2 regions of the Mesorhizobium sp. M1227 genome follow, and region 1 is predicted to be linked to the other one. Evidence: riboswitches for the same ligand, from Rfam matches in the RefSeq annotation. Region 1 holds a riboswitch; the other holds the start of a gene.

Region 1 (14,484 bases):
GGAACGTTCGGTTGGAACCGGGGACGCTTGTCGCGTTCAGCTATTATGGCAGCTGGGCCGAGTACGCCGCCATTCCCGCCGAATGGCTGATCCCGTTGCCTGCCGGCTATCCTGTCGAACGCGCCGGGCAGATGGTGAACCCCATTACCGCGTGGGATCTGCTGGTGGATTCCCGTGTGCGGCCTGGCCAGTGGCTGGCTGTCACGGCCGGCTATTCGTCAATTTCGACAATGGTGATGCAGTTCGCCCAACGACGCGGCATCAACGTCATCGCGCTTGTGCGGCGCTCGCACCAAAGCTTCGATCTGAAGACGCTTGGCGCCGCCGCCACTCTTGACCTTTCGGAGTTGAAGACAAGTATCCGGGAAGCCGTGATGGATATCACCGGTGGCGCCGGATTGAACGGGATTATCGACAATGTCGGCGGACCTGTCAGCGGCGAATTGATCCGCACCCTGGCGCTCGGCGGGCAGATGGTGATCAATGGCGGCATGAGTGCCGAGCGCTTCGAACTGCACAATTTCGATGTGTTGCTGAGCGGCGTCGAGATCAGGGCGAATATCTATCGCTATTTCTTTTCGCCGCCGGTCGAAGCCGACCGGCCTGTGCTACGCGAGATCATCGACATCTTCGGCCAGCCCGGCTTCCACGTTCCTGTCGGCGGTCTCCACCCGCTGACCGAGTTCAAGCTGGCCGTGGCAAACAGCCTGGATCGCGCCGATCTTGGCAAACAGATTTTCGAGATGTAGCCCGCATCACGACACCGAAATCATCATCGTCAACGGTAAAAGAAGCTACGTCGCGACCCGTCTTGTCACTTCTTCCAGCCAGTGGTCGCTTATACCCAGTGCTTCGAGGTGCTCCAGCGTGCTGAGCACGTAATCCTCATTCCTCCCCGATTGGCCGACGGCGCCGCGAACGACGGCCGCCGCCTCGGCCGGGTCGAGCGCACCGGCATATTGCTCATGGCTGCGGTCCACGACATAGGCGACGGCGTCGACCGTCTTGCCCCCATCCGTTTCACCCTTGTCGAGGCGAACGCTGAGCACACGTTCGAGATAGACGTTGGTGACCAGCTCGCGTTCGCGCAGATAGGTAATGACCTCGTTGCGCAGCTCGCCTGGAACCCGGAACGCCAGCCCGATGCAGGAGCCTCCGCGGTCGAGGCCGAGCACCAGGCCCGGCCGTTCGCGCGTGCCGCGATGCACGAAAGAATAGACGCAGAGCGAACGGCGGTAGCCATGCAGGCGGGCGCGCCGCGTCTCGACATGTGCGAATCCCGGTCGCCAGATCAGTGAGCCGTAGCCAAAAACCCAAAAATCGCCCATATCGCCAAGCCTGATTGTGACGACCACCTCACCGGTGGTGTTTCAGTCCGTCTACCTGTTGGTGCCGCAAGCGACAGCCCGCCCGTGCCACCCCGCGTTAACGAAAGCCGCAGCATGACGTCAAGTGACGAGCGCCCGCCGCCCAGCCAACGTCGCCGCCTGTTGTGGCTTGCCGCTTTCATCCTCGTGCTGTTCGGCATCTACAGCGCCGGCTGGTTCTACCTGGCGGACCTGGTCGAGAGCGCCACCAAAAAGGCGGTCGCCGATCTCGACGACAAAGGCATCAAGGCCGACTGCGCCAATCTCGCGGTCAGCGGCTATCCCTTCAGCTTCACCGTTTCCTGCGACAGCCTGGCTTACGAGGACGACAGCCGCAACGTCGCGGCATCGACAGGCAAGATCAACGCCGCCACGCAGATCACCCGGCTTCTGTCGCCTGCCGCCGAGCTCAGGGGGCCGCTCAGGACCTCTGTTCCCGGCATGACCCCGCTCTGGATCGACTGGGATGATCTGCGGGCCGACATGAAGCTGTCCTGGCCGCTGCCGAGGCGCCTCTCACTGCAGGCAGAAGGCCTGTCCGGCCAGACCGATCCGGCAGACGACACCGATCCCGTCTCGCTGTTCAGCGCCGGAACCGCCACCGGACAATTGCGCCCAAACGGCCCGGACATCGACTATGCCGGCAATTTCACCGATCTTGAAATCGACGCGGCGGCCATCGGCGGGCGCGTCTTGCCGCCGCTCGACGGCAGCGGCGACGTGACGCTGAAGAACGGCCTGACACTGATCAAGGCAAATCCGACGAGCCTGCGCGGCCAGGCGGCCGAAATCCACGAGCTCGATCTGTCGTCCGGAACTGCGCGCATCACCGTTTCCGGACCGCTGTCGGTCGATGACGACGGTCTCATAAATGCCGACCTGACAATCAGGCTCAATGATCCAAAGGCCGTGGCGGCAATCCTCGCCACCGCCATCCCCGAGCAGAAGAAAGAGATCCAGACCGGCTTTGCCGGACTGGCGCTGCTCGGCAACCAGCCGTCAATGCCGCTGAAGATCGTCAGGGGCAAGGCCTCGCTCGGCTTCATCCCGCTCGGCAAGATCAAGCCGCTCGACTAGAGTAATTCCAGCAAAAGTGTGAAACGGTTTTCCGTCCGGAATTGCGCAAAACAAAGAGATAGAGCCGTTCGGCGTTTCTGTGAAACGATGAACCGCTCTAAGCCAGGCTGGCCTGCGATCGGCCTGCCGCGGCTTATCCCTTCGGCGGGTGTTCGACTGCCTGGCGGCCGAAATCCGGTACGTCGATATCCTGGCCGGCCTCGATGATCGAGCGGCGGACGGCGCGGGTGCGGGTGAACAGGTCGAACAGTTTTTCGCCGTCGCCCCAGCGGATCGCCCGCTGCAGCGAGGACAGATCCTCGGAAAACCGCGCCAGCATTTCGAGAATGGCCTCCTTGTTGTGCAGGCAGACGTCGCGCCACATGGTCGGGTCGGACGCCGCGAGACGGGTGAAGTCGCGAAAGCCGGAAGCCGAGTATTTGATGACCTCGGACTTGGTCACCGACTCCAGATCGTCGGCGGTACCGACGATGTTGTAAGCGATGATATGCGGCAGGTGCGAAACGATGGCCAGCGTCATGTCGTGATGCTGCGGGTCCATCGTGTCGATGTTGGAGCCGCAGCGGCGCCAGAATTCCGAGAGCTTTTCCAGTGCTGCGGGATCGGTACCGGGCAGAGGCGTGAAAATGCACCAGCGGTTCTCGAACAGTTCGGCAAAACCGGCGTCCGGTCCCGATTTTTCGGTGCCGGCCAAAGGATGGCCGGGGATGAAGTGCACGCCATCAGGCACCTGCGGCTGCATCTGCGCGATCACCGATGCCTTGGTCGAGCCGACATCGGTGAGGATGGCGCCCTTCTTCAGCGCCGGCGCGATCTCCGCGGCGACCGTGCCTGAAGAGCCGACCGGCACCGAAACGATAACCAGATCAGCATCGCGAACCGCCTCTTTCGCATCCGTCGTATAGGTGTCGCCAAGGCCGAGTTGGCTCGCCCGTGCCAGCGTCGCTTCGCTGCGCGTCGAAATCGCGATTTGGCCGGCGAGCCCCTCGCGGCGGATGACGCGGGCCAGCGACGAGCCGATCAGGCCGATGCCGACCAGCGCGATCTTTTCGAACATCGGTGAGGTCATGGTGTTCTAGCTTTTCAGGAATGTCGCGAGTGCTGCGACAACGCCGCGATTGGCCTCTTCGGTGCCGATGCTCATGCGCAGCGCGTTCGGAAAACCGTAGCCGGAAACGCGCCGCAATATGTAGCCGCGCGCACTGAGGTAGTCGTCGGCGGCTGCCGCCGAATGCTTTTTGTCCTCGGGAAAGTGGATGAGGATGAAATTGCCGACGCTCGGTGTCACCCGCAGCCCGAGCCCGCTTAGTTGCTCGCTCAGCCAGGCTAGCCAGGTCTCGTTGTGCGCGACGCTGCGTTCGATATGGGCGCGGTCGTGGATCGCCGCGATGCCGGCCTCGATTGCCGTTGCATTGACGTTGAAAGGCCCGCGCACGCGGTTGATCGCGTCGATGACGTGCATTGGCGCATACATCCAGCCGATCCGCGCCCCGCCCAGGCCCAATTTGGAGAAAGTGCGGGTCATGACCACGTTTTCCGCGCTGGCCACCAACTCGACGCCGGCTTCATAATCGTTGCGCCGGACATATTCGGCGTAAGCTGCATCCAGCACCAGAAGCACGTTTCGCGGCAGGCCGGCATGCAGGCGGCGCACCTCCTGGAACGGCACGTAGGTGCCGGTTGGATTGTTTGGATTGGCAAGGAAGATGATCCGGGTAGCCGGCGTCACCGCGGCGAGGATCGCATCGATATCGGCGCGTTCATCGGTCTCCTTGACCGTCACCGGGACGGCACCGGCCGACTGTATGTAGATCTTGTAGACCATGAAGCCGTGTTCGGTGATGATGGCTTCGTCGCCGGGCGCGAGGTAAGTCTGCGCCAGCAGGCCCAGAATCTCGTCGGAGCCGTTGGAGCAGACGATGTCCGCCGGGTTGAGCCCGTGCACCTCGGCGATCGCTTCCCTCAGGCGCCTGGCGCTGCCGTCGGGATAGACCGCGAGCTTGTCGGCGACCGCGCGCGCGGCCTCTATCGCCTTTGGCGAAGGGCCGAGCGGGTTCTCGTTCGCCGACAATTTATGGACCTTGGCGACACCTTCAGGCGCCGCGCTCTTGCCGGGCACATAGGCTTCGATGTCCATGATGCCGGCGCGGGGCTTTGGACGTGTCTGATCCGGTGTCTGGCTCATTTCATGAAATCCGTCGAGAGTGCCTCCATCCGGAAGCCGCAGCGGAAATACAAGCCGTGGCCCGGAATGTCGAGGGCCGGCAATTCGGGATCAAGAACTTGCCGTTGACGAAGCCATGCGCGAGTCATAGAAGAACGGCTACAGTTCCGTGGTGATTTGGCCGGTCGGCTTGCAGCCACGTTAAACAACTTGCTAAAGGGCCGTTTGCATCTTGTAACCGGCTTTGCGAAGGCATGGCCGGTTTTTTGTTGCCCAGACCGGTGGACAACTGAAGGCCGGGCAAGGAGATGTGATGGTCGCTTTGCGCGCGCGAAAAACCAACAACGAGGCCGACCAGCCGTCGAGCCCGGTGTTGCGTTTCGGCGCCGACAAGCCGCTCAAGCTCGACGCCGGCACGCTGCTGTCGCCGTTCCAGATTGCCTACCAGACCTATGGCACGCTCAACGACGCGCGCTCCAACGCCATCCTCGTCTGCCATGCGCTGACCGGCGACCAGCACGTCGCCAACACCAATCCGGTGACCGGCAAGCCGGGCTGGTGGGAAGTGCTGATCGGTCCCGGCAAGATCATCGATACCGACCGTTTCTTCGTCATCTCGTCAAACGTCATCGGCGGCTGTCTCGGCTCCACCGGCCCCGCCTCGACAAATCCCGCCACCGCCAAGCCCTACGGGCTCGACCTGCCGATCATCACCATCCGCGACATGGTGCGGGCGCAGTTGATGCTGGTCGAGCATTTCGGCATCGAACAGCTGTTCAGCGTGCTGGGCGGCTCGATGGGCGGCATGCAGGTGCTGCAATGGGCCTCGAGCTATCCCGAGCGCGTCTTCTCGGCGCTGCCGATCGCCACCGGCGCCCGCCATTCCTCGCAGAACATCGCTTTCCACGAGGTCGGCAGGCAGGCGGTGATGGCCGACCCGGACTGGCACGGCGGCAAATATTTCGAGCATGGCAAGCGGCCGGAAAAAGGGCTGGCGGTGGCGCGCATGGCCGCCCACATCACCTATCTGTCGGAAGCAGCGCTGCACCGCAAGTTCGGCCGCAACCTGCAGGACCGCGAAGCCCTGACCTTCGGTTTCGATGCCGACTTCCAGATCGAGAGCTATCTGCGCCATCAGGGCATGACCTTCGTCGATCGCTTCGATGCCAACTCCTATCTCTACATGACCCGGGCGATGGACTATTTCGATCTCGCCGCCGACCATGGCGGCCGGTTGGCCGATGCCTTCGCCGGCACCAAGACGCGCTTCTGCCTGGTTTCGTTCACCAGCGACTGGCTGTTCCCGACCGAGGAGAGCCGCTCGGTCGTGCACGCGCTGAACGCGGCCGGCGCTTCGGTCTCGTTCGTCGAGATCGAGACCGACCGCGGCCACGACGCCTTCCTGCTCGACGAGCCCGAACTGTTCGCCGCCATCAAAGGCTTCATCGCCTCGGCCGCGCGGGCGAGAGGGCTTGGCGCATGACCCCGAAAGGTTGCAGGCTGTTCGGATCAGGACCATGCGCCAGGCATCAGCGCATGACCCCGAAAAGTTGCAGACTTTTCGGATCAGGATCATGTGCCGAGCAAGAGCCGAAGGCATGAGCGTCAACCGCGCCCAGCGCGTCGACCTCGAAGTCGTCGCCGATCTCATCCCGCCGCAGTCGCGGGTGCTGGACGTCGGTTCCGGCGACGGCCTGCTGCTCGAATTGCTACAGGAGACCAAGAAGGTCGATGGCCGCGGGCTGGAACTGTCACAGCGCGGCGTCAACGAATGCGTGGCGCGCGGCCTGTCGGTTATTCAAGGCGATGCCGACAAGGATCTCCAATTCTATCCCGACAAGGGTTTCGACTTCGTCGTTCTGTCGCAGACCTTGCAGGCGACCCGCAATCCGAAGCTGGTGCTCGACGAACTGCTCCGGATCGGCAACCGCGCCATCGTCTCATTCCCGAATTTCGGCCACTGGCGGGTGCGCCTTTCGCTGCTCTTCAACGGCCGCATGCCGGTGACCAAGGACCTGCCCTATTCCTGGTACGACACGCCCAACATCCATTTCTGCACCGTTCGCGACTTCGTCAATCTGTGCGACGAGCTTGGCGCGACGGTGGAAAAGGCAACCGCGCTCGACGCCAACGGCCAGCGGATCGGCTTCTCCATGCCTTGGTGGTTCTGGAACTTTTTCGGCCAGCAAGCGGTATTCCTGCTGAAACGATAGGTCTGACAGGCAGAAGCAACGAACCTCAGACCTGCGCAAGAAACCATATTTTCAATTTTCAATCCAATGAAGTTGCCCGGCATTCTTTGTTGCTTTAACAGGTCTCAAACGGGTTGGTTTGGGGGAAGCAATGAAGACGTTAGTATTAGCAACAGCTTTGATGTCGGCCACTTTGATTTCCGGATGCACGACGTCGAAGACCGATTTCCAGAATGGACAAGTCGCGTTGAGCGGCAGCCCGGCGCTGAAACGGCAGGCGATCCAGCGGTGCATGACCAAATTCAAGATGCGGTTCGGCAAGGTTGAAAGGGCAAACCTCGCCGCGCTCATGAACGTCCCGGATGCCGGATTGGAACACACGTTCTGCACGCGATTGATGAACGGCTTCGCGAACGGCAGGATCAACTACTCGGATTACCTGGCTGCATTGTCGCATGGCGACATGTCCAACGCGATCAAGGTGCTGCAGGGGCGGTGAAGCTGCCGATGCAGACGCGATCCAAATTCGGTGCCGCCAGATAGATGGCGGCACCATAGACGCCGGTTGTACCCGATCATTCCCTCTATTCAAGCACGTCCGTGGCCTTGTGCGGGTGCTGGACGCCATCAACGAAGACCACGTCGGACCGGGAATTGCCGGTACGCAGCGGCAATATCTCCTGATAGGCGGGCGAGTCGTACCATGCACGTGCCTGCTGCCGGTTGGGAAACTCGATGACTATGAGATAGCCCGGCCAGGTGTTTTCAACGACTTCCACCTCGCCTCCGTGCACCACGAAGCGGCCGCCAAACGGTTCCAGCGTGGCATCGATCTTGTGCAGGTACTCGACGATCTGCGGTCCCGGCGTGACCTGGCGCATATGGGCGACGGCGTAGGCGGTCATGGCGTAACTCCTTGTGGTCGAAGGCCGGACAACCGGCTTGATGGGAGCAGTTTGCCGAGACGTCGCGCACAGGTCGATTACCCCCGAGGTAATGACACTGAATCAAAACCGACGCGCCGCTGCCGTCAGCTGAAAGATATTTCCGCCTGGCACCGATGATTTCCACCCACCTGCGCTGTCCTTATCGATGAGCGCGCCTGGATGGTCCGGCGGCCGGGAATAGAGAGGTGATCCATGGGATCGTTGCAAAATCAGAATGTCGTCGTCGTCGGAGGCAGCCGTGGTGTCGGCCGCTCCATCGCGGAGGCCGCCCTCAAGGAGAAAGCGACGGTGCTGGCCGTCGCCCGCGGAAAACAGGCCCTGGCGCAATTTGCCTGGGAGGTCTCGGGCGTGAAGACGCTCGCGGCCGATGCTACGATGGACTCCGCCCCGGATAAGGTCTTCGCCGCGCTTGAGCCGGACGTACTGGTGATCTGCGCAGGTGCGCTGGCGCCTTCTGCGCCGGTGCATGAACAGAACTGGAAGGCGTTCTCGGCAAATTGGGACACGGACGTCAAGGCGTCGTTCCTGTTTTGCCGGGCCGCTCTGCGGCGTCCGCTCAAGCCGGGGACCCGGATCGTTCTGATCTCCAGCGGCGCGGCCTTGACCGGCGGACCACCGAACGCCGGCGGATATGCTGGCGCAAAACGCATGCAGATGTTCCTGGCCGGTCATAGCCAGAAGGAGGCCGATCGGCTTGGCCTCGGCCTGCGCTTCATGGCGCTCGCGCCGATGCGCATCATGCCGGAAACCGGCGTGGGCAAGGCCGGCGTCGACAGCATAGCGGCCTATATGGGCATCCAGCCGGCGGACTTCATCGCCGCCATGACCGACATGCAAACGCCGGCCGATGTCGGACGGGCGGTGGTCGCACTCGCCACCGGCCAGCCGCAAGGCAGTTCCTTCATGGTCAGCGGTAGCGGGCTTGCCCCGGCAGCCTGAGGGGCGCGTAATGCAACGCTCGCTCGTAACCGCACAAGCCACATGACAGACGCTCAACCACCTCTGGAACCATCACGCCAGCCGATCCTCGATCGGCTGGCCTTCGAGAAGGTCACGGCCGCGCATCGCCGCGAGCTCAAGCTGCATTGTTATCGCATGATGGGTTCGCTGCACGAGGCCGACGACCTCGTCCAGGACACGTTGCTTCGCGCCTGGCGCGCAAGATCGGAGTTCGACGGGCGAGGTTCGGTTCGCGGTTGGCTCTACATGATCGCGACCAACGCTTGCCTCAACGCCATCAAGGCGAGGTCGAGGGCGCGTCGCATTCTCCGGGAACCCGGACGGCCGCCCTCGCACGGGGCGGCCATAGGCGGGCCGGTAGCCGACATCGCCTGGCTGGAGCCCTACCCCGACGCCGAGCTTCCAGACGTTGCCGGCAGCGAGCCAGGTCCGGAAGCCCGTTACGAGAGCCGCGAGGCCGTCCAGCTCGCCTTCGTCGCGGCGATCCAGGATCTGCCGCCCAGGCAGCGCGCCGCGCTGCTGCTTGCCGACGTCCTCGGATGGTCGGCTGTCGAGACGGCGCGTTTGCTGGGCGGATCGACGGCTTCGATCAACAGCGCGTTGCAGCGCGCCCGCGCAACGCTGGCGGCGCGCTATCCTCAGGGACGGCCTGCCAGCCGATCACTGCCCAGCCCCGAAGAAGGCCTGCTGCTCGAACGCTACATGCAGGCCTGGCAGGCCGCCAATCTCGACGGCTTGATCGAGCTGCTGCGCGAGGACGCCATCTATACCATGCCGCCTTGGCGCGAATGGTACCAGGGCCGCGAAGCGATCCGCGGTTTCTTCGAGACCGTCTGGCCTAAGTTTGGCGGCTTCCGCACGCTGGCCACCCGCGCCAATGCCCAGCCGGCGGTCGGGGTTTATTCCCGCAGCCACGATGGCCCTGAATGGCGGGCCCATTCCCTGCATGTGTTCGACGCAGCCGAGGGCGGGATCGCTTCCTTGACGATCTTCATAGGGCCGCTCGGGCCATCTCTGTTCCCGGCCTTCGGCCTGCCACCAGCCTAGCTTACCCCTGGGCCAGCCTTATCGGTCAAGTTCGGGAAAATACGGGTCCGAGAAAAACCTTCGGTCGCGCTCACCTTGCAGGCAGTCGATCGGTGCGTCGATGCGGATCGTCCTCCGATCCAGCTTGGGATACTCGATGCCGCTGACCTCGAGGATCAGTTTGCGGCGAGTGGCGGTGGCGAATTCGGAAGCAGCATAGATCGGCAGCACGAACGAGCCCGGCCCGCCGGTAACGCATTCGGCATAATACCGGTCGAGATGGCTGAAGGTGGGTGACGGGCTGACCAGGATCGGCAGCCCGTTGATGACGATGCCCTTCGCCAGTGCCGCATCGCGTGCCGTTGTGACCGGCAAGCCGGTGTTGTTTGGGCCGTCCCCCGAGACGTCGATGACGCGGCGTTTGCCGGTGAAGGCCGTGCCGTCGAAAAGCTCGGCGCCGAAAGCCACAGCACCGGAAATCGAGGTGCCGCGAAAGCTCCTGAACGGGCGGGCCGCGATCTTGTCGGCGAAAGCGTTGGCGCTCTCCTTGCTGTCGACGACCTGCCAGGCAATGACCGCATCGTCGCGGATGGTGCCGGCCCATTCAAAATAGGCGATGGCGATGCGGCCGAAGGTGCCGGCACGCACGGCGTTGATGAAGTCGGGGTGGCGCAGCGCCGCGACATAGCCGGCGCGCTGCAGGGCAAACTCCCTTTCATCCATCGACTGCGAGATGTCGACGGCCAGCACCAGCTCGACATCGACGGCAATTGCATTGGCCGGCGCGGCCGCAGGTGCCGCCGGGGTGCAGGCAAGGCAGGCGAGCAGGGCGAGTGCGTCAAGCATGGCCGATCGGAACGTTCCCATCTGAAACGATCGCGACAGTTTTTCGCCGCGATCGCGGCGAAATAAAGCTTGCCTTCTATTTCTTTCGGCCGGTCGAGGCGATCGCCGGGGGCGGTTCGATGGCACCTGCCCTGATACGGGCCGGCTTGAGTGGCGGTTGGCCGGCATCCTTGACGATGGTCAACGCCCGCCGGAAAAAGCGGGCATTGTGCTGGCCGCGGCCGATATTGAGGATCGCGGCGTCGGGAAGGCGCTTCTCCAGCATCGACAGCACTTGCCTCAGCGTTGGGCCGTCGAACGCGTCCAGCGCCTCGTCGATGATCACCCATTTCGGCCGTCGCAAGGCCAGCCTGGCAAAGGCCAGCAGACGCTGCTCGTCGTCGCTGAGCTCACGCTCCCAGCGCGCCGAGCGATCGAGCGAGGACGACAGGCGTTGCAGCCCGACATCGGCCAGCACCTCCGAGATCTCGGCATCGCTCGCCTCCGCCGCGCCGTCTGAATGGTTGAGCACCTCGCGCAGCTTGCCGAGCGGGAAATAGGGGGTACGCGGAACAAAGATCGGCGCTTCTCCGGCCGGCATGCCGATCCGTCCGCTGCCCCATGGCCACAGACCGGCAATGGCCCGGAAGAACAGCGTCTTGCCGGCGCCCGGATCTCCGGTGATCATGACCCGGTCGCCGGCGCGGATTTCGACATGCGGCTCGGCAAGCTTGGTGCATCCCTCCGGCGAGGCGACCTCGAGTTTCTCGAAGGTCAGGCTGCCGTCCGGGTTTTCGCCGAACGAAATGCGCCTTTCCGTATGGTGCAGCGCGTCGGTGTCGGCAAGCGCGATGCGGAAGTCGGCGACCCGCATCAGCGTAGCGCGCCAATCGGCGATGCCGCCGATATTGTTGATGAACCAGCGCAGCGACGAATGGACCTGGTTGAAAGCGCCGACTGCCATCATCAAGCCGCCAAAGCTGATATCGCCGGCGAAATAGACCGGTGAGGCGACCAGGATCGGCGCGACGACAGTGATCCAGCCATAGGTGTCGGTAACCCAGGAAAGATTGATCTGGGCGCTGTAGATGCGCCGCATGGCGCCCAGCACCATGCCGAGATCGAATTCGAGCCGGCGCCTGGCATCGGCCTCGCCATGCGCCAGCGCGATGGCATCGACATTCTCGTTGACGCGAACCACCGAGGAGCGCAGCTCCGCTTCACGCGTATAGCGATCGTTGTTGAAGCGGATCAACGGTCGCCCGACCAACCAGCTCAACCAGGAGGCGGTGCCGGCATAAAGGATCGCCGCCCAGACCATGTAGCCGGGTATGGCCAGCGAATGGCCGCCTATGTGGAAGACGAAGCCGGAGGACAGCGACCACAGGACCCCAACGAACGAGGCAAGCAGGATGCAGGACTGCAGTAGGCCGATGCCAAGACCGGTGGAAAGATCGGAGAGATGCCCGGCATCCTGCTGCAGGCGCTGGTCGGGATTGACGCCGATGGCGCCGGCATGGGTCAGCCGGAAGGCACGCGCCGGCCGCATCCATTCGTCGATCAGGTCGAGCGTCAGCGCCTCGCGCAGCTTCAGGCGGAGCATCTGGTCGAGCCAGGTCTGGCCGACATTGAGCACCACAAGCCCGCCGGCGATGCCGGCAAAGACCAGAAGCTGATGCAGGAAAGCCGGCATGTCGCGCCGCGCCAGCGCGTCGTAGAAAGGCTGGTTCCAGCGATTGAGCAGAACCTGCCCGATCGAGCTCGCCACGATGACGGCGACGATGCCGATCGCTGCCCAAAGCAATTGTTTTCGCACTGGCGAGCTGGTCAGTGCCAATTTGATTGTTGCCAGCTGCTCACGCAGGCTGCTGGCCTCGATCGACGTGGCAAGCTTCTGGGCGCTGGCCTCGACATCCGGAAGATCAGCCATGAGTGGATCCTTGCATTCGGAAGCGATGCTGAAACCCGGTCATAGAATCGACCGCGTATGCCTTCAATCGGGTAGCCAACCCATCCGCGACAGACAATGCATGTCGCGCAAAAGTGTGCAGCGGTTTTGCGATAACGACATGCATGAAACAACAACCTAAAGCGCGTCGTACGAGGCCGGTCTAATGCGACGCGCTTTTGGTGAGAAAAAGCCTGCGTCGGATCACGAACGCGTCATCCTGGCGGTGTCGGACGTTTGGCCCGCGACAGCCCGGCCAAGCGTCGGCGCGCCATGCGGCGAGAGAACCGGCACGAAGACGCGGCGGGACGCGCGCTGGGCAACCGGCACGCCTTGATAGAGCCGCTTCTGCGCCTCGACGACGATAACGCCGGAAAAGATCGGCCAGAAGCGCCGGCCGGCGCGTTCCAGCACATTATGGAACTGCATCATGAAACGTCGCGGCGACGGCGGGAAGAACAGCGCATCGGACCACGCCGCCGGCGTGAAATTCGCTTCGCGCAGCAATTCGGTCAGCTGGCCGCGCGAGAACGGCCGGCCATTGCCGAAAGGCGTATGCTCGAAGCGTGCCCAGACGCCGCGCCGGTTCGGCACGACGATGACGACACGGCCGGCCGGCGACAGCACCCGCCAGATCTCGTTCAGCGTCTCGCGTGGGTTCTCGACATGTTCGAGCGAATGGACGAGCAGCATGCGGTCGATGCAGGAATCGACCAGCGGCAGTTCCTCGTCGAAGACCAGGGCGGTCGCCGTCGGCCCGGTCGCCGGCCAGACCACCGCGCCCTGCGTTGCCGGCATGAAGGCAAAGACGCGCTCGGCATCGCTGCCGAAGCGCTCCAGCCACGGCAAGGTGTAGCCGAGGCCGACCAGCCGCTCGTTGGGCACGACGGCCCATATCGAGGACAGCGCCATGGTGATCGAGCGTTCGGCCAGGCGGCCGAGCGTGGTCGAATAAAACGAACGGAGATCGACAATGTCTGAATGCATGCGCGGAACGGTAGCTTCGAAGCAGTCCAAGTTCAACAAAGGCAGATGACATCGGCTGGCAGGCGCCCTATGTCTGCGGCAATAAAGGGAGAGATGCGATGCCGGTCGAGATCGAACAATTCATGTGCCGCAGCGACAATTTCGGCGTGCTGGTGCACGACCCCAAAAGCGGTCAGACGGCGCTCATCGATGCGCCCGAGGAGGCGCCGATCCTGGCGGCGATCAAGCGCACCGGCTGGACCCCGACGATGATCCTGACCACTCACCACCATCTCGACCATGTCGAGGCCAATCTGGCGCTGAAGGAGCGTTTCAAGCTGCGCATTGTCGGGCCGGAAGCCGAAAAGGCAAAGATTCCCGGCATCGACGAAACTGTCGAGCAAGGCTCGGTCGTCCATCTCGGCGACGAGCGGATCGAGGTCATCGCCACGCCCGGCCATACCGCCGGCCATGTCACCTATCATCTGCCGGCGTCGAAAGTAGCATTCGCCGCCGACACGCTGTTTGCGCTCGGCTGTGGGCGGCTGCTCGAATGCAAGCCGCCGGTGATGTACGAATCCCTGAAGAAGCTCGCGGCGCTGCCGGCCGAGACGGTCGTCTATTGCGGCCATGAGTATACGCTGGCCAATGCCCGTTTCGCGCTCACCGTCGACCCGACCAATTCGGCGCTGAAAGAGCGTGCCGCCAAGGTCAAGGCGCTGCGCGCCGACGGCAAGCCGACGCTGCCGACGACGATCGGCGAGGAACTGTCGACCAATCCGTTCCTGCGCTGGCACGATCCGGCGATCCGCAGGCATCTCGGCCTGGAGAAGGCCTCCGACGCCGAAGTGTTCGCCGAGATCCGCAAGCGCAAGGACAATTTCTGAGCGGCGCCAGGAGCTAGGGTCATGACCAGTTCCGCCGAAATCATCGCCCTGCTCGGCCTGAAGCCGCATCCGGAAGGCGGCTGGTATGCCGAGACCTTTCGCGACGGCACGGCAGGCACGCGCGG
Region 2 (14,484 bases), on a different contig from region 1:
TTCGCGGAAGGGCCGCTCGACGTGGCCGGCGATCGGGACGAGCTTTTCCAGGTCTTCGAAAATCTGCTGGAAAACGCCTGCAAATATGGTCAGTCGGGCGGACGTGTCGTGGTGTCGATCATACGCAGCGACAGCGATCCCGAACCGGGCATCGACGTCACCATCAGGGATTTCGGCCCCGGCATTCCCGAAGAGCACATCCCGCGCATCACCGAGCGTTTCTACCGCGTCGACGTCGAGAACAGCCGAACCCAGAAGGGCACCGGCCTTGGCCTGTCCATCGTCAAGCATATCCTGACCCGCCACAACGCCAGACTCTCCATCAGGTCGGAGATCGGCAAGGGTGCGGCGTTCACGGTCCATTTGCCGGCTCGCTAACGTAGTACTATCTCTAGCACATAATGGGCCGTTTCTTTTTTCTGTCATCCGGCTAGCGTATCAGCGGGGATTCGAGGGAACGACTCAACCACGAGATCCCGGGAAGGCATTTCGTCCATGCAGTCCGTGCATATCGTCAGCGCCTATGACGAGGAGCTGAAATATCTGTCGAAGCGCATCGCTGCGATGGGCGGGCATGCCGAGCGCATGGTCGAGCAGGCGGTCGCGGCGCTGGTCAATGCGGATCCGGGGCTTGCCCAGAAAGTCATTCGGGACGACCTAGTTCTGGATGAGGGACAGCGCGAGATCGACGACAAGGCGATCATCATCATCGCCAAACGCCAGCCGATGGCGACGGATCTGCGCGAGATCGTCGGCGCGATCCGCATCTCGGCTGACCTCGAACGGGTAGGCGACCTCGGCAAGAACGTCGCCAAGCGGGTGGTTGCCGTCGCAGACGGGCGCCAGCCGAACAGCCTGTTCCGCGGCCTCGAGGCTTTGGCCAATCTGGCACTGACCCAGCTCAAGGAAGTACTCGACGTCTATGCGTCGCGGTCGGTGGAGAAAATCGGTTTCGTGCGCGACCGCGACGACCAGATCGACGCCATGTACACCTCTCTGTTTCGCGAATTGCTGACCTACATGATGGAAGACCCACGCAACATCACGCCCTGCACACATCTCCTGTTTTGCGCCAAGAACATCGAGCGCATCGGCGACCACGCCACCAACATCGCCGAGACGATCTACTATATCGTCACCGGCGACCAGATGCCGGCCGATCGTCCGAAGGGCGATAAGACGGACAAGATTATTCTTCCCGCAACCCAACCAGCGAAGTGAGTTCTCTCAGCACTGATGCGAATTTCGGATTCGCCACCCGACAGAAAATTGCGCTAAGCTTTCGACGCGCCGACTTCTCAGTTCCGCGATGAAGGCCCCGCCTTCAGGAGGCTGCGATGGGATATGTCCGCGAGTTTGCTCCTGCGCCGCCGATGTCGGGTATAATCGCTTGCGGCGTCTATACGGCTGGGCGGCGCATCGCCGACATTCCGATCGAGGAAGCCGGCGAATGGGCCGGGAAGCCGGGCCACGTGGTCTGGATCGGACTGCTGGAGCCCGACCGCAATTTGTTGCTGCGCGTCCAGGCGCAATTCCATCTGCATGAGCTGGCGATCGAGGACGCCGAGCATCCGCACCAGCGACCGAAGATCGAGCAATATGGTGATGCCCTGTTCATCGTTGCCCGCACGGCGCAGCTGATCGACAGCCGCGTCACCTTCGGCGAGACGCATCTGTTCGTCGGCGCGGGCTACATCGTCAGCGTCAGGCATGGCCCGTCGACCTCCTACGCCGCCGTTCGCCAGCATTGGGAAAGCTGCCCGCATTCCCTTGCCAAGGGCGAGGATTTCGTCCTCTACGCCATTCTCGATTTCATCGTCGACAACTATATGCCGGTGCTTGAGCAGATCGAAAACGAGGTCGAGGCGATCGAGGACAAGGTTCTGCTGAAACCGATGACCGGCTCCGATATCGAACGGCTTTACATGCTGCGCCGCGATCTCTTGCGCCTGCGTAATGCGGCCCTGCCGCTGGTGGAGGTCTGCCGGCGGCTCACCAGCGCCGATCTGCCGCAAATCCACACAGCCATGCACCCGCTGTTTCGCGACGTCACCGACCACATCCGCACTGTCCAGGAAAAGATCGACAGCCTGCGTGAGGTTCTCGCCTTCGCCTTCGAGGCGAGCCTTCTGGTCGGTCAAAGCCAGGAGACGGCGATCTCCAAGAAGCTTGCCTCATGGGCCGCAATCTTGGCCGTGCCGACGGCATTCGCCGGCATTTACGGCATGAATTTCAGCGACATGCCGGAACTGAGGATGGAATATGGCTACCCGGCCGTCCTGGCGGCAATTGCCCTGATCTGCACGTTTCTTTACTGGCGGTTTCGCAAGAATGGGTGGCTATGAAGTGGGTGAATGATCAATAGTGAATAGGGCTAGGCAAGAGCCTTGCTTTCTTACTCCAAGCTCAGCCCGCCACCATTCACCATTCACCATTCACCTGCTCCGCCGCCGCTCCGATGCCGGCTGGAACGCCACGCGGGCGTGGTACTTGCAGTAGGGGCCGGTTTCGGCGGCGTCGTTGCCGCAGAAATGGAAGTCTTCCGAAAGCGGATCGCCGTTCGGCCATTTGCAAGTGCGCTCGTTGAGTTCGACAAGTTGCAGATGCCGCGAGATCGGCACGACGACGTTCTCGACCGGGCGGATATAGTGGCGCGCCACCGGTTCGGCATCGAACTGCGCCTTGAGCGCGGTCGCACCGATCGACATCGAGGTGGTGGCATGGCGCGTGGCGCTTGCTGCCCGGGACACCGATTTCTGGATCGTCGATCCCTGCACCGTCTTCTTCTGGCGTGCCGGTGAGGCGGTCGTGCGTCCGCGACCGGACAGTTTCAGCCGGTGCACTTTGCCGATGACCGCATTGCGGCTGACCCCGCCAAGCTGTGCGGCGATCTGGCTGGCGCTGAGGCCCTCCGACCACAATTTTCTGAGAAGTTCGACTCGCTCGTCAGTCCAGTTCATGAGACCGCGCTCCTGCTGAAACGTGCGGCAATCGGAATCCATTCCCGACCCGGCTTCTGCCGGGCAGACACCACATATATCGGGTGATTAGGTCCGCCGCACGAAATCTAGTTATTTCTCTACTACAATTACCTTATGCGCTGACTCGGTGACAAGAGTCCCAAGGCCAACACGAATCGGTTTTTTCGGTTTTCCCCAACTTGCCCGGTCGCTTAGGAGCCGGCGTTATGCTGGGGGGCTTGCCGCGCGACCTTGCGCGACCTTTTCGTTGACTTCACGGCCGAAAAACACGATAAGCCACAAGGGCCGCCGCTTTGGCGGCTTTTTGATTTTTCCGGTTCCGGAGACGCATATAATGAGCGGTTCGGCGCTTTTCGAGACCTTTGTTCGCGCACCCCTGGCTTTCGACCACGGTGAAGGCACCTGGCTGGTCACCGACAAGGGCGAGCGATATCTCGATTTCGCCGGCGGCATCGCCGTGAATTCGTTGGGCTACAGCCATCCGCATCTGGTCGCGGCCCTCACCGAGCAGGCCGCCAAGCTCTGGCACGTCTCTAATCTGTACGAGATTCCGGGACAGAGCCGGCTCGGCGAGCGGCTGGCCGACGCAAGCTTTGCCGACAAGGTGTTCTTCACCAATTCCGGCGCAGAGGCGCTCGAATGCGCCATCAAGACGGCGCGGCGCTACCACTTCGTCAAGGGCCATCCCGAGCGCTACCGCACAATCACCTTCGAAGGCGCCTTCCACGGCCGCACCCTGGCGACCATCGCCGCCGGCGGCCAGTACAAGTATCTGGAAGGTTTCGGCCCCAAGGTCGACGGCTTCGACCAGGTCGGTTTCGACGATGTGGATGCCACCGAGAAGGCGATCACGCCTGAAACCGCGGCGATCCTGATCGAGCCGGTGCAAGGCGAGGGCGGCATCAGGCAAGTGCCGACGCAATCGCTGAAGCGGCTCAGGCAGCTCTGCGATCAGCACGGACTGCTCCTGATTTTCGACGAGGTCCAATGCGGCGTCGGCCGCACCGGAAAGCTGTTCGCGCATGAGTGGGCGGGTGTCACCCCCGACCTCATGGCGGTGGCCAAAGGCATCGGCGGCGGCTTCCCGATGGGTGCCTGCCTCGCCACCGACGAGGCAGCGGTCGGCATGACCGCCGGCGTGCACGGCACCACCTTCGGCGGCAATCCGCTGGCAATGGCGGTCGGCAACGCCGTGCTCGACGTGGTACTGGAAGACGGCTTTCTCGAAGACGTCCAGCGCAAGGCACTGCTGTTGAAGCAGGGGCTCGCTGGCGTCGCCGACGAATTTCCGGATGTTATCGAAAGCATCAGGGGCACCGGCCTGATGCTCGGGCTTAAATGCGCGATGCCCAACACCAAGGTCACGGTGGCACTGCGTGACCAGCATCTCTTGACGGTTCCGGCCGGCGACAACGTTATCCGCCTGCTGCCGCCTCTCACCGTCACCGACGCCGAGATCCGCGAAGCGCTCGAGCGCATTCGTGTCGGCGCCAAGAGCCTGGCAGATGCCATCGTCGCTGCCGCTGCGAAGTAATCCTGGAATTCCTGATGTCCCTTCGCCATTTCACCGATCTTTCCGCCGTTTCCGAAGGCGATCTGCGCTTCATGCTCGACGACGCAGCGGTGCGAAAGGCAAGGCTCAAGGCCGGCGAACGCAGCAAGCCGCTCGAAGGCAAGGTGCTGGCGATGATCTTCGACAAGCCGTCGACGCGCACGCGCGTGTCGTTCGACGTCGGTATGCGGCAATTGGGTGGCGAGACGATCATGCTGACCGGCACCGAGATGCAGCTTGGCCGCTCGGAGACCATTGCCGACACGGCCAAGGTGCTGTCGCGCTACGTCGATGCCATCATGATCCGCACCACCTCGCATGACCGGCTGCTGGAACTGATGGAAAACGCTACGGTCCCCGTCATTAACGGGCTGACCGACGAGACCCATCCCTGCCAGCTGATGGCCGACATCATGACCTTCGAAGAGCACCGCGGTCCGGTGGCCGGTAAAACGATCGCTTGGACCGGCGACGGCAACAACGTGCTGCATTCGCTGCTGGAGGCATCCGCGCGGTTCCATTTCAAGCTGAATGTCGCCGTGCCCGAGGGCAGCGAACCGGCCCAGAAGCATGTCGACTGGTCGAAAGCCAATGGCGGCAAGCTGAAATTCACCCGTTCGCCCGAGGAGGCCGTTTACGAGGCCGACTGCATCGTCACCGACTGCTGGGTGTCGATGGGCCAGGAGCACCGTGCCCGCGGCCACAATGTCTTCCTGCCCTATCAGGTCAATGCGGCACTGATGGCGAAAGCCAAGCCGGATGCGCTGTTCATGCACTGTCTGCCGGCGCATCGCGGTGAGGAGGTTACCGACGAGGTCATCGACGGACCGCATTCGGTGGTGTTCGATGAGGCCGAGAACCGGCTCCATGCCCAGAAGGCAGTCCTGGCCTGGTGCCTGGGCGTTTGATACGAGCCGCGGTAATCCGCGCCGGCCTGATCTGCGCCGCCTTGATCTGGGCCGCCTTGATCCGGGAGTTGGTGGTGCCTATCTCAGGCGCATCACGCAAATCGAGCGCGTCTCGTCGCATGCGCCCCGGAGGGCGGCATCGCCGCGCCCCGGAGCTTTGTCATGTTGGAAACTCATCAATTGGCTGAACATAAACCCAAGCTCGGCGAATTCGGCTACGCCGGCGACGACCATGTCGTGCCGTTCGAGGTCGGCCCACTCGACGTGCGCGGTCGCACCGTCCAGCTCGGGCCGATGCTCGATGCTATTCTCAGCCGTCACGACTATCCCGAGCCGGTCGCCCGGCTCCTGGCTGAAGCCTGTGTGTTGACGGTATTGCTCGGAACTTCGCTGAAGTTCGAGGGCAAGTTCATTCTGCAGACCCGCACCGACGGGCCGGTCGACATGCTGGTCGCGGATTTCTCCACGCCGCACGCGCTGCGCGCTTATGCCCGCTTCGATGCCGACCGGCTGCAGGCTTTGACTTCTGCCGGCGAGACGTCACCGCAGACGCTGCTCGGCAGCGGCGTCCTGGCGCTGACCATCGACCAGGGCGCCCACACACAACGCTACCAGGGCATCGTCCAGCTCGACGGCGTCACACTGGAAGATGCCGCACGCACTTATTTCCGCCAGTCGGAGCAGATTCCGACCGACCTCCGGCTTTCGGTTGCCAAGCTTCTGACGCCGGGCGTCGGCGGTGCTCGCGAGCAATGGCGGGCCGGTGGCCTGCTGGCACAATTCCTGCCGCAATCGGCGGAGCGCATGCGCGTACCCGACCTTCCCGGTGGCGACGGCGATCCGCGTGAGGAGATCCACGACCCGACCGACAATTCCTGGCAGGAGCTGCTGGCGCTGCTTGGTACTATTGAACCGACCGAGCTGATCGATCCGACGATCGGCGCCGAACGGCTGCTTTACCGGCTTTTCCACGAGCATGGCGTCCGTGTGTTCGGCGGGGTGCCGGTCGCCGACCAGTGCTCATGCTCGAGGGACAAGATCCACGGCATCCTTGAAGGCTTTTCCGCCGAGGAGATCAGGGACAGCACCGAGGATGGCAGCATTCACGTCGCCTGCGAATTCTGCTCGAAGCAATATGACTTCGACCCGGCGGAGTTTGCAGCGGCCGGATGACGGCCGTCAATTGACGGTGCGCCGCATTCCCGGCAAGTCGAGCGAGAAGGCGGGGATGGCGACGTCGAACGTCTCGCCCCGCCTGTTGCGCATGGTGTAGTGCCCGACCATGATGCCGGACGGCGTCGAGAGCGGGCATCCAGACGTATACTGATAGCTGTCGCCGGGGTTGAGTCCGGGTTGCTCGCCGACGACCCCGGGGCCGCGCACTTCCTCGACCTTGCCGGTGCCGTCGGTAATGTGCCAGTAGCGCGACAGAAGCTGCACGAACTCATCCGACTGATTGTCGATGGTCACCTGATATCCCCAGACATAGCGGTTTTGCGGAGGGTCGGAGTGATCCTCCAGATAGAACGGCCTGACCTGCACTTCGATGTTGCGGGTGACGGCGCTGTACATAAACTGCTCCAAAGCAATGTAGATGGAACTTTCGACGCTCAGCGCAGTTTGATCAACGATGCGCGTCATCTCCTTGCCCGACTCGAGCGCAGGTGCCGAAAAACAATGTCATTTAAGTGACACATGACAATGATGGTGTGCAGGCTTGTGCCGGGCGACTCAGCGTTCTGTCGAATTGTTGAAAACGGCCGTCATGCGGCCGGCACTTCTGGAGTGACCAGATCTCGATGGAACCGACATTCGCAGCCGCCCTCCTTTCCATAGCCCTCCTTCTTTCAAATCTCGCCAGCATCCTGTTAGCTTCGCTGAAGCTGAAGCGACCAGCCAGGATCGCACCGCCCGCCAACGCGCCGCCGGTATCGATCGTCATCCCGGCACGCGGCGTCGAGCCGTTTGCCGAAGAGACGCTGGAGCGCGCCTTCTCACTCGACTGGCCGCGCTACGAACTCATCTTCTGTGTCGCCCATGCCGACGACCCGGTGGTCAAGCCGATCACCGCAGCAATGGCGCGCTTTCCAGCTATTCGCGCCCGCCTTCTAGTCGGTGACGACCGCATCAGCGGCAATCCAAAACTCAACAATTGCGTGAAGGGTTGGGAGGCGGGGCGTTATCGCTGGGTCATCCTTGCCGATTCCAATGTGCTTATGCCGAGCGACTACGTCCAGCAGCTGATGGCGGCATGGCGGCACGACACCGGCCTCGTCTGCTCGACGCCGATCGGCTCGCGGCCGGACGGCTTCTGGGGGGAGGTCGAATGCGCCTTTCTCAACACGCTGCAGGCACGCTGGCAGTACGCCGGAGAGGCGCTCGGCCTCGGCTTCGCGCAGGGCAAGAGCATGTTGTGGAACAAGCCGATGCTCGACGCCAATGGCGGCATCCGCGCGCTTGCCGCCGAGATCGCCGAGGACGCGGCCGCGACCAAGCTGGTCAACGGGCTCGGACTGCGGGTCAATCTTGTCGCCTCGCCCTTCGAACAGCCGCTCGGCCGGCGCACGCTTGGCGAGATCTGGTCGCGGCAGGCGCGCTGGGCGCGGCTGCGCCGCGTCACCTTCGCGCTGTTCTTCGCCCCCGAGATCCTGATCGGCGCGGCGCCGCCGCTGGTGTTTGCGCTGATCGCGGCGGCTGACGCCGGCGTCAGCCTGCCGGCAACCGCCATCGCCGTGCTGGTCGCGGCCTACCTGCCGGAATGCGCCTTGGCCTCGGCCAAGGGATGGCACCTGTCGCCGCGCACGATCCCGGCGATGATGGCGCGAGACCTGATGCTTCCCGCCATTTGGGCGCGCGGATGGCTGAGCGGCGCCGTCGACTGGCGCGGCAACGTGATGACTATCCAGACAAAGACCGTCGCGGAGCTGGAAGAGACCCCGTCCGGCGCCTGATCGGGCGCGTTCCCGCTCGCCTCTGTTCGGCCAGCCCTTATCCGGCAACTCTCAGTGCCTGCTCGATGTCTTCGAGCAGGTCGTCGGCGTCCTCAAGGCCAACTGACAGCCTGAGCGTTCCCGGTCCGATGCCGAGCTCGGCGCGGGCCTCATCGGTCAAGTTCTTGTGCGTCGTCGTCGCCGGATGGGTGATCAGGCTCTTGGCGTCGCCGAGATTGTTGGAAATGAGCACGACGTCGAGTGCGTTCTGGAAGGCAAAGGCCGCCTGCTTGCCGCCCTTCACATCCATGCAGATCAGCGTCGAGCCACCCGACATCTGCCTCTTGACCACGGCCGCTTGCGGGTGGTCGGCACGGCCGGGATAGATGACACGGGCGATTTGCGGGCGCTCGGCCAGGAAATCCGCGATGCGGCCGGCACTTTCCGTCTGCTGGCGTACGCGTAGCGGCAGCGTCTCCAGGCCCTTCAGCAGCGTCCAGGCATTGAAGGGCGAGAGGCTTGGGCCGGTGTGGCGGAAATAGTCATGCAGGTTCTCGTCGATCCATTTCTTGTCCGACAGAACGATGCCGCCAAGACAGCGCCCCTGGCCGTCAATATGCTTCGTGGCCGAATAGACGACGATGTGGGCGCCGAGCTGCAGGGGTTTCTGCTGCAAGGGCGTGGCGAACACATTGTCGACGATCAGCCTGGCGCCGATCGCATTGGCAAGTGCCGCGACGGCGGCAATGTCGATCACTTCCAGCGTAGGATTGGTCGGGCTTTCCAGGAAGAACAGTTTGGTGTTTGGCTTGACCGCCTTTTCCCAATTGGCGATGTCGGTGCCGTCGACCAGCGTTGCCTCAATGCCGTATTTCGGCGCCAGCGTCTCGACCACCCAGCGGCAGGAGCCGAACAGCGCGCGCGCCGCCACGATATGGTCGCCCGCCTTGGCGCTGCACAGCAGTGCTGCCGTCACCGCCGCCATGCCGGATGCCGTGGCGCGCGCGTCTTCGGCTCCTTCCAGCGCGCACATGCGTTTTTCAAACATGTCGACCGTCGGATTGGCATAGCGCGAATAGATGAAGCCCGGCTCCTCGCCCTTGAAGCGGGCCTCCGCCGCTTGCGCCGTCTCGTAGACATAGCCTTGGGTGAGATACATCGCCTCGGAGGTCTCGCCGAAGCCGGAACGCAGCGTTCCGGCATGCACGAGTGCGGTCTGAGGCTTCCAGTCGCGCTTCTTGGTCATCATTCCATCCAAACACCAAAATTGGTCCAAACAACAAAAAACCGGTCGCGAAAGTCGCAACCGGTCCATATGGCCTTGCGGCCTGACGGTCCTTTAGCGACTTGTTTAACGTGGCTGCAAGCCGACCGGCCAAATCACCACGGGATAACGAGCTTTAGACCCGCGCCACGCTTGCGTCAATTGCCGGCATGATTAAGAGGGTTGTACCAAGCAGGTGCCAAACGCGTCCACGGTCGGACCTGCGACAGAACAAGACCTCGCCCGGCGTTCGAACGGAGCCAGACCCTTGCGGCAGACAGGCATTCTTCCCGATCAGGATATTTCCGCGCTGTTCCAGACGGGCGCGCTGAAATCGCCGCGCACGCTCGATGCCGATCAGATCCAGCCGGCCAGCCTTGACCTTAGGCTCGGCGACAAGGCCTGGCGGGTGCGTGCTTCCTTCTTGCCCGGCCCGGACCACAGGGTTGTCGACAAGCTCGACCGGCTGAAGCTGCACGAGATCAACCTCGCCGAAGGTGCCGTGCTGGAAACCGGCTGCGTCTACATCGTGCCGCTGCTCGAGAGCCTGGCGCTGCCCGCCCATATTTCCGCCTCCGCCAACCCGAAAAGCTCGACCGGACGGCTCGATATCTTCACCCGGGTAATGACCGACCGTGGCCACGAGTTCGACAAGATCGCCGCCGGCTATGAAGGCCCGCTCTATCTGGAGGTCAGCCCGCGCACTTTCCCGATTGTCGTGCGGACCGGCTCGCGGCTGTCGCAGGTCAGGTTCCGCACCGGCAATGCGCTCTTGTCGGAAAACGAGCTGCACGAGTTGCACCACGCCGAAATGTTGGTCGCCACCGAACCACCCAACATCTCAGGCGGCGGCATCGCGCTGTCGATCGACCTCGACGGCGACAAGGATGGGCTTGTCGGCTATCGCGGCAAGCACCACACCGGCCTGGTCGACGTCGACAAGCGCGCCGCGCAGGATGTCGTCGATTTCTGGGAGCCGCTCTACAAGAGCGGTGCCGGCGAGCTGGTGCTCGATCCGGACGAATTCTATATTCTGGTGTCGCGCGAGGCGGTGCATGTGCCGCCGCTCTACGCGGCCGAAATGACGCCCTTCGATCCGCTGGTCGGCGAGTTCCGCGTCCATTATGCCGGTTTCTTCGACCCGGGTTTCGGCCATTCGGCGTCGGGCGGCACCGGCAGCCGGGCGGTGCTCGAGGTACGCAGCCACGAAGTGCCGTTCATCCTCGACCACGGCCAGATCGTCGGACGGCTGGTCTACGAGCACATGCTGAAACGGCCGCAGGCGCTCTACGGCACTGATCTCGGCTCGAATTATCAGGCACAGGGCCTGAAACTGTCCAAGCATTTCCGCGCCGCCCGCTGAGCTTGTTCGCAATTCCGTCAGCCGCGAAACAGATATTCTTTCGCGGCGCCAAGGCAGCCATGAAACTGACCGATAAAGAGCAGTTCTCGCACTGCCAATCGCTTCTTCCCCCAAAATCCTCTGGTTTGCTTCTCGTCGTCAAGTGAGGCGCTTGAGCTGGACTGCAAGGGGAACAACTGCTTGTCGATACATCCCAGCACATGGGCTCTGGCGGAGTCGACACCGCAGGCTCTGCCATTGTCGTTCAGTCTGTCAGCGCGGAGTGCGGACGTCATGCGATCCGCGTTGCGCATCAGAAAGCTCACTTGCGATTTCGAATAGCCGGTGGCCAGAAGCCGGTTAGTCATCGACATCCGGGCCTCGCGATAGGATTTTGCGCTGCATTGTCCGGCGCTGTAAGCCGCTGGGGAGAAATAGGCGAGGAACAGGACTAAACTTACGAACACAGTGCCAATCCGCAGGCCGTTCATTTCTCGCCCCTGAATTATGTCACCAGTTTACAACGCCTTCACCACCACCTTCACCGGCTGCTCGATTTCAAGCGGGTTGCGCAAAGGCAGGCCGAAATCCTGCGCCTCGATTTCGAATACGTCGCCGGCCTCGGTCCTGATGCCGTCGGCGAAGGACAGCGTCGCCGTGCCGAACATGTGCACATGCACGTCGCCCGGCTGGCGGAAGGCCGAGTATTTGAAGTGGTGATGCTCGAGATTGCCAATGGTGTGCGACATGTTCGCCTCGCCCGACAGGAACGGCTTTTCCCAAAGCAGCTTGCCGTCGCGCAGGATGCGTGAAGCGCCGCGGATGTCGGGCGGCAGATCGCCGATCAGGATCTCCGGCCCGAACGAGGCGTTGCGCAGCTTGGAATGGGCGAGGAAGAGGTAGTTCACGCGCTCGGTGACGTGGTCGGAAAACTCGTTCGACAGCGTGAAGCCGACACGGAAGGGGGCGCCGTCGTCGCCGATCACATAGATGCCGGCAATTTCCGGCTCCTCGCCGGCATCCTGAGCGAAGGCCGGCGACATAAGCGCCGCACCGGGCGCCACCGCCATGGTGCCGTTGCCCTTGTAGAACCATTCCGGCTGCACGCCGATCTGGCCCTTCGCCGGCTTGCCGCCCTCAAGCCCCATGCGGAACATCTTCATGGAATCGGTCAGCTGTTCCTCGCCGTCCGTGCTGAGCTTCTTGTGCATGGAATCGCGGGTCGCGGCGGAGCCGAGATGCGTCAGCCCGGTGCCGGTGAGATGGAGATGCGCCGGATCGGGATGGTTGATCGGCGACAGCAGCCGGCCCTTCTTGTAGGCTGCGTCGAGATCGACGGTTTCGCCGAAGCCCTTGCGCTCGATCAGGGCGACAAGCCCGCTGCCGGTACGCGCGGCTTCCATCGCCAGCGAATAGACGCTGCGGGCGCCGTTGATGACGCGGGTCTTGCCGCCGTTGCGGGCAACGACCCGGATCGTCTCGGCGTCGTCGAGGATTTGTGAGATCAGCATGGTAACCCTCTCTGAATTGCGGGCTTGGCGTGCCTTTCTTGGCAAACCCTGCCCAGCGCGGCTCGGACCCTTGTCCGCGCCTCGGTTGAAATTCTTCGTCCGGATTGCGCTCGCGGATCAGGTCCCTCGGGGACTTTTTTGCGCCGCCCGGCAGCGCCGCGATGTGACCCGTATGCCTCCTGGTTGCCTCTCAAGCCTTGTTCTTGTTGTAGACGTCGAAGACGACGGCGCCGAGCAGCACCAGGCCTTTGACCACCTGCTGCCAATCGACATTGACGCCCATGATCGACATGCCGTTGTTCATGACGCCCATGATGAAGCCGCCGACCACCGCGCCGATCACCTGGCCGACGCCGCCCATCGCCGAAGCGCCACCGATGAACACCGCGGCGATGACGTCGAGCTCGCTGCCGAGGCCGGCCGCCGGCACAGCCTGCCCCAGGCGCGCTGCGATAATCAGGCCGCCGAGTGCCGACAGCACGCCCATATTGATGAACACCATCAACGTCAGCCGTTCGGTCTTGATGCCCGATAGCTGGGCTGCCTTGGCATTGCCGCCCATCGCATAGATACGACGGCCGATCGTCATGCGTTTGGTAACGAAGACGAACAACGCGATCAGCACGCCCATCACCATGAGAACGATGGGGAGGCCCCTATAGGTGGCGAATTGGTAAACGAGAAACAGCGCCAGCGCGCTGATCACCAGGGTCTTGACGACGAACAGCGAGAAGGGCTCGGCTTCGTAGCCATGCTTCTCCCGGGTGCGCCGTGCCCTGAGCCCGAAATAGGCATAGGCGAGCACGGCGACGAGGCCGATCACGATCGTCGTCAGGTGCAGCGTCAGGCCGCTGCCGACAATGGTTTTGCCGGCGGCGTTCACGGTTGGCGGTATCAGCGTCAATGGGCCGATCAGGTCCGGAATGAAGCCGGAACTGAGCGCCTTGAAGCCGACGGGAAGCGGCCCTACCGAAGACCCGCCACCCAGCAGCGCCTGGCAGATGCCGCGGAAGATCAGCATGCCCGCCAGCGTGACGATAAAGCTCGGTATTCGGTGATAGGCAATCCAGTAGCCTTGTGCCGCGCCGATCGCACCACCGACGATCAGGCAGATGATCGACACCACCAGCGGATTGCTCAATGGGCCAAGCGGCCAGATGACCATCATCATCGCCGCCAGCGCGCCGATGAAGCCGGCGACGGAGCCGACGCTGAGATCGATGTGGCCCGAAACGATCACCAGAAGCATGCCCAGCGCCATCACGATGATGAAGCTGTTCTGCTGCACGAGATTGCTGAGGTTCACCGGCTTGAACAGCGTTCCGGACGTGGTGAACTGGAAGAACACCATGATTGCGATCAACGCCAGCACCAACCCGTATTCGCGCAGGTTGGTGACCAGCGCCGAGACGGCAATGCGAGGTCCCTGTTGTAGATCCTGGGCAACGCCGGTCTGCGGCCCGGGAGCGCTTTCGGTGCTCATGATGCTTTTCCTTCTCCGCGGACGATGGCGCGCATTATCTTTTCCTGGCTGGCGTCGCTTGCCGCCATTTCGCCGACGATGCGTCCTTCGTTCATGACGTAGATGCGGTCGGTGATGCCGAGCAGTTCGGGCATTTCCGACGAGATGACGATGATTGCCTTACCCTCGGAGGCGAGACGCGCGATGATCGTATAGATTTCATACTTGGCGCCGACGTCGATACCGCGTGTCGGCTCGTCGAGGATCAGCACTTCCGGATTGGCGAACAGCCATTTCGACAGCACCACCTTCTGCTGATTGCCGCCAGAAAGGTTGCCGGTCATCTGGTAGACGCTCGAGGCGCGGATATTGGTCCTGCCGCGATAATCGTTGGCGACCGAAAGCTCGCGCAAATCGTCGATCACGCCGTGGCGCGACACGCCGGGCAGGTTGGCCAGCGTGATGTTGTGCTTGATGTGGTCGATCAGGTTGAGCCCGTAGGTCTTGCGGTCCTCGGTAACGTAGGCGATGCCG

What was found. Region 1 has a riboswitch for S-adenosylmethionine ahead of metX (homoserine O-acetyltransferase MetX). Riboswitches for the same ligand answer to the same signal wherever they lie in the genome.
Region 2: linked by a shared signal. The riboswitch ahead of NKH28_RS02895 (O-succinylhomoserine sulfhydrylase) and the one ahead of metX (homoserine O-acetyltransferase MetX) in region 1 are both predicted to bind S-adenosylmethionine.

The regions. Positions count from the first base shown of each region.
Region 1 is NZ_JAMYLZ010000009.1:100,182-114,665, reverse strand. It holds gene NKH28_RS14435 (quinone oxidoreductase family protein) at 1-749, shown strand, start outside; gene NKH28_RS14430 (gamma-glutamylcyclotransferase) at 795-1,328, opposite strand; gene NKH28_RS14425 (DUF2125 domain-containing protein) at 1,443-2,444, shown strand; gene NKH28_RS14420 (prephenate/arogenate dehydrogenase family protein) at 2,578-3,513, opposite strand; gene hisC (histidinol-phosphate transaminase) at 3,520-4,629, opposite strand; SAM riboswitch at 4,768-4,845, shown strand; gene metX (homoserine O-acetyltransferase MetX) at 4,922-6,091, shown strand; gene metW (methionine biosynthesis protein MetW) at 6,207-6,821, shown strand; gene NKH28_RS14400 (hypothetical protein) at 6,873-7,094, opposite strand; gene NKH28_RS14395 (hypothetical protein) at 7,093-7,299, shown strand; gene NKH28_RS14390 (DUF1330 domain-containing protein) at 7,385-7,705, opposite strand; gene NKH28_RS14385 (SDR family NAD(P)-dependent oxidoreductase) at 7,940-8,686, shown strand; gene NKH28_RS14380 (RNA polymerase subunit sigma-70) at 8,729-9,754, shown strand; gene NKH28_RS14375 (DUF1194 domain-containing protein) at 9,773-10,579, opposite strand; gene NKH28_RS14370 (ABC transporter ATP-binding protein/permease) at 10,656-12,488, opposite strand; gene NKH28_RS14365 (class I SAM-dependent methyltransferase) at 12,711-13,493, opposite strand; gene gloB (hydroxyacylglutathione hydrolase) at 13,592-14,359, shown strand; gene NKH28_RS14355 (cupin domain-containing protein) at 14,381-14,484, shown strand, end outside.
Region 2 is NZ_JAMYLZ010000001.1:621,833-636,316, forward strand. It holds gene NKH28_RS02850 (ATP-binding protein) at 1-378, shown strand, start outside; gene phoU (phosphate signaling complex protein PhoU) at 496-1,221, shown strand; gene NKH28_RS02860 (magnesium and cobalt transport protein CorA) at 1,338-2,345, shown strand; gene NKH28_RS02865 (GcrA family cell cycle regulator) at 2,436-2,960, opposite strand; gene NKH28_RS02870 (aspartate aminotransferase family protein) at 3,316-4,515, shown strand; gene argF (ornithine carbamoyltransferase) at 4,530-5,441, shown strand; gene NKH28_RS02880 (Hsp33 family molecular chaperone) at 5,604-6,614, shown strand; gene apaG (Co2+/Mg2+ efflux facilitator ApaG/CorD) at 6,621-7,013, opposite strand; gene NKH28_RS02890 (ceramide glucosyltransferase) at 7,241-8,392, shown strand; gene NKH28_RS02895 (O-succinylhomoserine sulfhydrylase) at 8,430-9,620, opposite strand; SAM riboswitch at 9,691-9,768, opposite strand; gene NKH28_RS02900 (2'-deoxycytidine 5'-triphosphate deaminase) at 9,904-10,998, shown strand; gene NKH28_RS02905 (hypothetical protein) at 11,016-11,468, opposite strand; gene araD1 (AraD1 family protein) at 11,496-12,488, opposite strand; gene mmsB (multiple monosaccharide ABC transporter permease) at 12,679-13,971, opposite strand; gene mmsA (multiple monosaccharide ABC transporter ATP-binding protein) at 13,968-14,484, opposite strand, start outside.